DNA from 3 places in the Oceanobacillus sp. NCCP-135 genome. Region 1 is predicted to be linked to each of the others. Evidence: riboswitches for the same ligand, from Rfam matches in the RefSeq annotation. Region 1 holds a riboswitch; each other region holds the start of a gene.
The links. A riboswitch is a leader RNA that binds a small molecule or an ion and turns the genes downstream of it on or off. The one in region 1 is predicted to bind S-adenosylmethionine.
Positions count from the first base shown of each region.

Region 2: another riboswitch for S-adenosylmethionine. It lies ahead of AC6HVZ_RS16105 (M20 metallopeptidase family protein); the one in region 1 lies ahead of AC6HVZ_RS13450 (methionine ABC transporter ATP-binding protein).
Region 3: another riboswitch for S-adenosylmethionine. It lies ahead of AC6HVZ_RS10355 (PLP-dependent aspartate aminotransferase family protein); the one in region 1 lies ahead of AC6HVZ_RS13450 (methionine ABC transporter ATP-binding protein).

Region 1 is NZ_BAAKSZ010000019.1:16,251-19,467, reverse strand. Features, by position in the region: gene gcvH (glycine cleavage system protein GcvH) at 1-84, shown strand, start outside; gene AC6HVZ_RS13460 (toprim domain-containing protein) at 376-732, shown strand; gene AC6HVZ_RS13455 (thioredoxin family protein) at 745-1,065, shown strand; SAM riboswitch class I at 1,294-1,406, shown strand; gene AC6HVZ_RS13450 (methionine ABC transporter ATP-binding protein) at 1,523-2,551, shown strand; gene AC6HVZ_RS13445 (methionine ABC transporter permease) at 2,541-3,209, shown strand.
Region 2 is NZ_BAAKSZ010000028.1:7,453-10,669, reverse strand. Features, by position in the region: gene AC6HVZ_RS16110 (ABC transporter substrate-binding protein) at 1-669, opposite strand, end outside; gene AC6HVZ_RS16105 (M20 metallopeptidase family protein) at 706-1,902, opposite strand; SAM riboswitch class I at 2,013-2,121, opposite strand; gene tnpA (IS200/IS605 family transposase) at 2,983-3,217, opposite strand, start outside.
Region 3 is NZ_BAAKSZ010000012.1:62,510-65,726, reverse strand. Features, by position in the region: gene AC6HVZ_RS10355 (PLP-dependent aspartate aminotransferase family protein) at 1-1,657, opposite strand, end outside; SAM riboswitch class I at 1,779-1,895, opposite strand; gene rarD (EamA family transporter RarD) at 1,968-2,879, opposite strand; gene megL (methionine gamma-lyase) at 3,060-3,217, shown strand, end outside.

The DNA.
Region 1 (3,217 bases):
ATCGTTGTTGAGCCAGCGAATGAATCAGAACTGGATGAATTGTTATCAGCTGAGCAATATGAAGAGTTCATTAAAGAAGATTAATTAAAGAGCGTGTTCAAAAGGAGGGTAAAAAGGACCGAGAAGTTCGAGGCGGCGTAGCTTTGAGCATCGGAACGTATGCAATTATTACGTGAGGAGCGGAAAAGCAAGCCAACGAAGAAAGATGAACATTTCGATATGTCATTTTTACCGAACTTTTTGAACATCCTATGAAATGAAACAACAATTCGGGCTGACATACAATTTTAGGAAAGATTGTATAGTCAGCCTTGTTTACATCATATACTAAAGTAATTCAATCATCTTGCTTGATTTCCTAGGGAGTGCTATGTGATGATAACAGATGAATCCGAAATAGTTATTATTGTTGAGGGCTTGACAGATAAAAGGCAAATTGAAAAGTTAATTACAGATGATGTTACGATTCTATGTACAAACGGTACACTTGGTATTGAACGTTTTGATGATCTTTTGGAAGATTACGATTTGGATTACAGAGATGTCATTATTTTAGTTGATGAGGATACATCAGGAATGAAGCTTCGAAAGCAGCTGGCTCGGGAGCTGCCACATGCTGAGCATATTCATATCAGCAGTGATTATCGCGAGGTTGCTACAACCCCTGAAAATATTCTTGCGACTGCCTTATTGAGTAAGCGTATTTCCGTTAATCCAATTTTCTTAGTTTAGGGTGGTATTTTTTTGCAGCAGATTACAGAAGAACAAATAGATAATGAGAATTATTTACTTTATATTTATACCCCATTTTGTGGTACCTGCCATTTAGCGAGAGCAATGCTGACTAAAATTGAATCGGTACACAATGAGAATATTTTTTATGAAATGAATGCATCATTACATCCTGAATTTATGCAGGAGCAGCAAATAGAAAGTGTTCCCTGTCTTTTGATAAAGAATGGGAATGACATAAAGGAAAAGGTTTATGCATTTAAATCCATATCGAATATTTACACCTATTTAATGGAATATAAACCGGAGTTATTTGTTAAACATGAAGGATAAATCTATTTTGATTGACATGATAAATGGAGCATGCTAGTATTTAGCATATGAAATTTTTATCACGCATTAACGGGCTGTAATACTCCCATCTCCAACCGTGAGAAATTCTAAATGTGAAGGCGGGGGATAAACAGCCTGTAAAATTTCTGATTCTGTTCGACTAACATTCAGTGGGGGAGGAAGGGAAACCCCCACTGAATGTAGTTTCACTTTATAAATATTATTTATCTCTTATCTTGAGCGGTGGAGGGACTGGCCCTAAGAAACTGCGGCAACCTTCAAATGAATTATTATTTGAAAGGTGCCAATTCCTGCAAAGTGTTTACTTTGACAGATGAGGGAACGTGAAGATTTTAAAGTTTAACTTACGTCTTTCTGTTCTCTTACAGAAAGGCGTTTTTTGATGGTTTTTGGGTATACTGAAAATTGCGGGATCCGTGTAAGGAGGAAATAGCCAATGATTTCGATCGAGGGTTTAAGTAAAATTTTTAAAGCAAATAAGAATGACATTACAGCGGTTGATGGTATGACACTTGATATAAAAGATGGTGAAATATTTGGTGTTATTGGCTATAGTGGTGCAGGTAAGAGTACGTTCGTTCGTTTGTTGAATCGATTGGAAGAGCCTACAGGTGGGCGTATTATTATCGATGATCAAGAAATCACAGCATTAAATTCCAAACAGCTTCGTATGGCAAGACAGGAGATTGGGATGATTTTTCAGCATTTTAATTTACTTTGGTCACGAACAGTAAAGGAAAATATAGCATTCCCTTTGGAAATAGCAGGTATATCTAAGGGTGAACGAGTTAAGCGTGTCCATGAATTAATTGAATTAGTTGGGTTATCTGGTAGAGAAAATGCGTATCCATCCCAGTTGAGTGGCGGACAGAAGCAAAGGGTGGGTATTGCTAGATCTCTGGCAAATAATCCCAAATTACTACTTTGTGATGAAGCAACGTCCGCATTGGATCCGGAAACAACTAATTCCATCCTTGATTTGCTCGTGGATATCAATCAGAAATTGGGACTTACGATTATCCTGATTACCCATGAAATGCATGTTATTCGTAAAATATGTAATCAGGTTGCGGTTATGGAAGAAGGGAAGATAGTCGAGCAAGGGGATGTGCTGGATGTATTTTTACGTCCCAAAAAGCAGGTGACAAAAAAATTCGTGGAACAAATTATGGGAACAAATGAAGATGATAGTGTGGCACAATTGATTGATACGTACGAAGAAGGTAAAATTGTTCAACTTCATTTTGTTGGTGAAATGACCAACCAGGCACTAATTAGTCAACTAGCAAAAAGATTTGCGATTGATATTAATATACTACAAGGGAAAATCACTCAAACGCAACGAGGAGCATATGGAACATTGTATGTACAGTTAACAGGAAATTATGAGGAGATTGAAAAAGCAGTGAAGTCTATCCATGATGAGACCTCAGTAGAAGTGGAGGTTATCCGTGATGCTACCTGATTTATTTGCAAGTATAGATTCACAGGATTTAATAGAAGCTACATATGAAACGTTTTATATGACGATACTAGCTTTAATTGGTACATGTGTTTTTGGGATACTGCTCGGACTGCTTTTATATTTAACGATGAAGAATGGTATTTGGCAAAATAAATATATTAACTTGATTGTAGCGGCAGTTGTAAACATTTTCCGTGCTATTCCGTTTATTATTTTAATTTTATTATTATTTCCGTTTACTGATTTTTTAATTGGAACAATTCGAGGCCCAAATGCAGCACTGCCAGCATTGATAATTGGTTCTGCACCCTTTTATGGTCGACTTGTTGAAATTGCTTTAAAAGAAGTGGACAAAGGTGTTGTGGAAGCGGCGAAGTCAATGGGGGCAAAAACAAGGACAATTATATTCCGTGTTTTACTGCCGGAATCGATGCCAGCCCTTGTTTCTGGTTTAACAGTTACAGCCATTGCTTTAATAGGTTATACAGCCATGGCAGGTATAATAGGTGCGGGCGGTCTTGGAAACTATGCATATTACTTCGGTTTTCAACGACGTGACTGGGATGTACTGCTGATATGTACAATTGTCATTGTTATTATTGTATTTATTTTTCAATTTATTGGGGATTTTATCACGAATAAGTTGGATAAAAGATAGGAAATTAG
Region 2 (3,217 bases), on a different contig from region 1:
GCGGGTTAGAACAATTTCATTGCCTCGCTCCCAATTTTCAAATTTAAATGGCCCAGTTCCAATATACTGTTCTGGTGTCAGTGGTTTTTCACCAGCAGCCTCTGCAATTTCTTTCGGAATGATCATCATTGCCGACTTTGGTGCCGCCATATCTGACATAAATGCGTTGTATACCTTGTTTAGTGTAATTTCTACAGTTAACTCATCAATCGCTTTGACTGATTCAATATACTCATTTGCAATCGTTCCTACAGAGGAAACCTTTCTCCAGCGGTCAATCGATGCGATGAGATCTTCCGCCGTAACTGTAGATCCGTCATGAAAATTCACACCTTCACGAAGCGTAATTGTATATTTTTTTTGATCTTCACTCACTTCATAATCTTCAGCAATCATTGGTTTTACTTGATAATCCTTATCTAAGGCAAATAAGGATTCAAAAATATGCCAGCCTACATCTCTTGTTGCCGTTGCCCCAGTAGACATCCAGTCAAGTGTATCCGGGTCTGAGGCAAAAGCAACATTCAATGTGCCACCCTCAACTGGTTCCCCAGCAGCTTGATCTCCAGTATTTGTTTCACTTTCTGTCGTATCTTGACTTGCATTTGCGCACCCAAATAAAAATAACGTAAATAATAATGCAATTATAAGTAGATAACTTCTTTTCATCGAAATATTCCCCTCCATCGTTTTCTTTATTCTCCCTTAGAAAAGGTAGTGTGACACTATCTTGACAAAGGATTTACTGATGTTTACCAGTGCTCTCTCATCAAAATCAAATTTTGGATGATGATGCGGATAATGGGTAGCTTCATTTTCGTTATGCGAACCAACTTTAAAATACGTTCCTGGTTTTTCTTCCAGGAAATAGGCAAAATCCTCTGCCCCCATTGTTGGTTCCAGCTTGACAATATCCTGTTTCGTAAAAACTTCCGATAAAAGTCCGCTCACTGTCTCTGTTTCTTCTTTATGGTTATATAGTGCCGGGTAACCGCGGAGATAATCAATTTCATAGTCTGCATGAAACCCGCTGGTAATTCCTTTTACAATTGAATATATTTCAGCTTCGACCTGATCACGAACATCTTCATCAAACGTACGGACGGTTCCTTCAATTGTTGCCGTATCAGGAATAACGTTAAAAGCATTTCCTGCATGGAAGACGCCGATAGTCACAACGGCAGATTTTAGTGGATCGATTCTACGACTAACAATTTTTTGCAATCCTTCCACTACACCGGTTCCTATAACAAGTGAATCAATGCTTTGGTGTGGTCTCGCTCCATGCCCGCCACGTCCTTGAATATTAATCTCAAATTTATCAACTGCTGCCATTTGATATCCCTCACCAACACCTATTTTCCCTAGTGGAATATCAGAGGCCAAATGGGCACCAAATACATAATCTACATCGTCCAGAATACCTTCTTCAATCATAAACTTTGCTCCACCAGGCGGCTTTTCTTCCGCTGGCTGGAAAACAAAAAGAATGGCACCTTTTAACTTTTGCCGATACTTACTTAGTGTTCTTGCAGTACCTAGTAAAGCAGAGGTATGACCATCATGTCCGCACGCATGCATGACACCGGGATTGGTAGATTTATAGGGGACATCTTTCTCATCCTTAATTGGAAGAGCATCAAAATCCGCTCTTAAAGCAATCGTTTTTCCTGAGCCTGCACCCTTTAGGATTCCAATTAATCCATTGCCCCCGATTTGCGTCTTTACTTCTAATCCAAATTCGATTAGTTTATCCTCTATAAACTTTGCTGTATGTACTTCTTCAAAAGAAAGTTCCGGATGCTGGTGCATATACCTTCTCCAGTTCTTCATTTCTTCCAAGCTATTATCGAGTTCAGTAAAAATTGATGATAGATTCTCATTCTGTTGCGCTTTACTCATCCTAATCCTCCATTCTTATATGAATTCAGCTCTTGCCAAAAAAATTGTCCTATTAAAAAAGACCACTTTTCCAAGAGGTCAGCTACTCAGGTCCAAGCCTTAAGCAAAACCTCTTATCTTTCAGACGTAAAGTCTGCTGGATTTGGCACATCTTGATTTTTCCATCAACTGTTGCCGAGGTATCACCGGGCCAGTTCCCTCAACCTCTCTAAATAAGAGTTACATATTAAATTTTATGATTCCTATTGTATCCCGACAATACCAACTTGTCAACTAGGTTTAGTTATATTTATATTGGTCCCTATGACTTCTCGGAATTCGTCTTATTTTGTCAAAAAAATCCCTTTCTTTTAGTATGTAAAAGGCATAGTCCAGTGGTAAGGAGGAGGTGAATTTCAGTTATTAATATGGTCATTGAGGAATATTTCACACATACTAAGGTTGCTACATTTATTATTACCATCCAGCTATATAAACCAAATTGTCATTACAACATAATACGCTATGATTAAGACATTATAATACTCTGAAGAAATAATTTTATGCCTGAAATTCACCCGACAAAAGATTTAAGAAATATTAGGAAACTTTGGCTTATCGCCAAGCCTTAATCGCGAAAGCCTTTGTGCACTTATACTGATTTCCTAAAAAAGTTATACTTTCTTATCAGTATTTGAAAACTCGGTTATCACCAAGCCCTTAGGTGACAGCCTAGCCTGCACTTATACGGTAAGGAAATATTCTATACTTTCTTATCTACCAACGGAATTCTCTGAACGATGTCACCAAAATAAAGAGCCAATTTTTATTACAAAAAATTGGCTCTTGAGATATGGTTATCATGAATATGGAAACTCGCAAACAGTTTATAGTGCAAACGGATGTATCACAAATTAGCTAAAGCAGAAGCAATAATAAAAAATGGAGAATAACCTTTAGATGTAAAAAAGATCGTTAGGGGTTAAACGACCACCTAAAGCAGGTAGATTTAGACATAAATATCGACGACTAAAGTCGTTCTTCAAGCTGAAGTCCTGCTTAAAGTCCTTATGCTTAAGCACACTCCAAATTTGACTAAACTCAATCCTCAATTCTAAATATGTCGTTCTTTTCTTCATTAAATTGATTTACGATATAATTTCTAATCGTTTCTTCATCTACTTTTCCAACTGTTGCACAGAAATAATCTCTTGCCCATAGATGCTGGTTCCAATATTTCTTTTTCAAATCTGGAAATTGATCTTGGAGAAGTCTTGATGATCTTCCTTTTAGATATGTAATTATTTCACTTGGGGCAAGACTTGGTGGACACGAT
Region 3 (3,217 bases), on a different contig from region 1:
CCTCCTCATAAAGGTTTCTATTTGAAATAACAGTAATTCCTGTCGCCTTTGCATTTTCTATTAGAGGTTCGTTTGCTTCAGGATCTTCAATCCATAAGATTTTTCCTTGCTTGTTAATAAATGATTCAATGATTGATTGGCCCACTGGTTGATTTTTTACCCAAACAGCATCCACATCGCCTTCAATATCCTTTAGTTCGGATGTTTCATTGAGATGGATAATGCTAAACCCTAATTGTTTCAACTGCTGGATAGAATCATTAGACTCCACTACAGCAATCACTTTTTTGCGTACAGCCCCATTACTTCGGTCAAATGGAGAGGATAATAGCCATTTGATCGCATCTTCATCAGTTTCTTCATATAATCTGGGCTCATTAACCGCTTTGGCAATGGCCTGATCCAAATCAATTAAAATATCCTTTGGGGATTCGAGACCAATAGATAGGCGGACTAATTCCTCAGATACACCACTTTTTATCAGAGCATCTTCACTTAATTGCTGATGTGTAGTTGATGCTGGATGAATGATAAGTGATTTTGCATCACCGACATTCGCAACATGTGACCATAGGGTGATGCTATCAATTAGTTTTCTACCTGCATCACGGCCGCCTTTAATGCCAAATGTAATAATAGATCCGAATCCGTCTTTCAGGTATTTTTTGGCCAATTGATGTGAAGGATGTTCTGCAAGACCTGGATAATTTACCCATTCCACAGCAGGGTGCTTTTGTAAATATGCAGCCACTTCCTCAGCGTTTTTATTATGACGCTCAATCCGTAAATGTAAGGTTTCTAGCCCTTGCAATAATAAAAATGCATTATGTGGACTTAAACATGCCCCGATATCACGTAGTAATTGAACACGGAGTTTCGTTGCAAAAGCTGCAGGGCCAACATCGATAAACTTAAGTCCATTATAGCTTTCATCAGGCTCAGTAAATCCTGGGAATTTTCCATTATCCCAGTTGAAACGTCCTCCATCTACAACAATACCGCCGATTGCGGTTCCATGACCACCTATCCATTTTGTCGCAGAGTGAACAACAATATCAGCACCCCAGGTTAAAGGCTTCGTGAGGTATGGAGCAAACGTATTGTCAATGATTAATGGAATACCATTCGTATGAGCGATAGACGAAACTGCCTCCACATCGAATATGTTTAAGCTTGGATTTGTAATGATTTCACCAAATATTGCTTTTGTTTTATCTGTAATGGCTGCTTCAATTGCATCAATGTCTGTACCATCGACGAATTTCACATTGATTCCATAGCGAGGTAATGTATGTGCGAAAAGATTATAGGTCCCGCCATATAAGTTACTATCTGTGATGATTTCATCCCCGGCACTGGCTACATTTAAAATAGCATATGTTATTGCAGCCATTCCTGAAGCGGTTGCTACAGCTGCAACACCATCCTCCAGCTGGGAAACACGCTGTTCAAAAGCATCCACTGTTGGATTCATGATTCGTGTATATATATTTCCAGGCTCTGCTAAACCGAAAAGATTTTGCGCATGCTCCGTGTCACGAAAAACGTAGGATGTAGTTTGATAGATTGGTACAGCTCTTGATCCTGTTGTAGGATCTGGCTCCTGACCTGCATGAAGTAATACTGTTTCCGGATTTTGAAAATGAAATGTTGACATGATAAATTCCTCCTTGAATAAATTAATTTTTCTTCTGAGCATGCAATGAATCTGGGGAGAGAGGGAAATCAATGAAAAAGCCCTCTTCCTAAGAAGAGGGCGTATATTCTAACCGATCCTCCTCTTATCTTCCAGATCATTATCGATCTGTAGGATTTAGCACCATTTAAAGCAGCTATCATGCTTTAAGGTTGCCGGGTTTCACAGGGCCTATTCCCTCCGCCACTCTTGATAAGAGATTAAATTTTTTTGAATTACTGAATATTATAGTATTTAGTCTGTGCAATTGTCAACTGTATTTTCAAAAAAATTAAATTTCCTGTTTTTTCCGATGACGTATTGGGCGTTTGTATGCGGAACCCATATAAATAATTAATGCAGTCCAAATGAATGCGAATGCGATAAAATGTGCCATCGTGAACGTTTCATTATATAAAAATACCCCGAGGATTAACATGAGTGTTGGAGCAATGTACTGCAAAAATCCAACCATTGCCAGCGGGATTTGTTTAGCACCACTTGCAAATAACAATAATGGGACTGCCGTAACGACACCAGATCCGATCAATAAAAAATTTGTTGATGCCATTGCAGTGTTAAAAGTGAAGACACTTTCGGGTAATGTGAACAAATAAAAAGCAGCAATTGGTGCCACGATCATTGTTTCAATCGTCAACCCAAACATGGCACTAATATCAACCATCTTTTTCAACAAACCATAAAATCCAAAACTAAGTGCCAATAGGATAGAAACCCATGGGAATACGCCAAAGCTGAATGTTAAGTAGAATACTCCTATAGCTGCAAGTAGGAATGAAACAATCTGTCTTCTTGTCAATTTTTCTTTTAACACAATGATGCCTAATAAAATACTGACTAATGGATTAATATAATATCCCAAACTAGCCTGGATTACATGGTTACTATTTACTGCCCAAATAAACGTAAGCCAATTTATGCTTATAAAAATGGAAGCCGCGGATATACCGATAAGCTTGCCTTTACTCTTGAGAATTATTTTGCATTCCTGAATGAATGGGGACCACTTACGTAAAATGGAAACAATCAGGAGCATAAAGATAAACGACCAGACAATTCTGTGTGCGAGTATTTCTCCTGCTGAAACCCTGTCCACCAATTTCCAGTAAATCGGTAGGAATCCCCATAAAATATAGGCGCTAGCTGTATATAATATTCCAAGCTTTTCTTGATTGTTTTCCATGGGAACTTCCCCCTGTCTGCTAAATTACACTAATAGTAGATTAAAATTTTCAACAAGGCAATTATTTGGTTTGCTTATTATTGAACACGGATTTAGAGAATACGCTTTCAAATATGAGTGTAATAGCTTATGATAATAGTAGGTATGTTTATTTTGCAAGCACTTAAGGGGGTTAATCATATGGATAAAAAACATAAACATATTGAGACGTCTGTCATTCATGAGGGCTATGATTCAAAAGAGATGCTGGGAAGTTTGACACCACCATTATTTCAAACATCGACATATACTTTTGATACAGCTGAACAAGGGGAACGAAGGTTTGCTGGTGAAGAGGA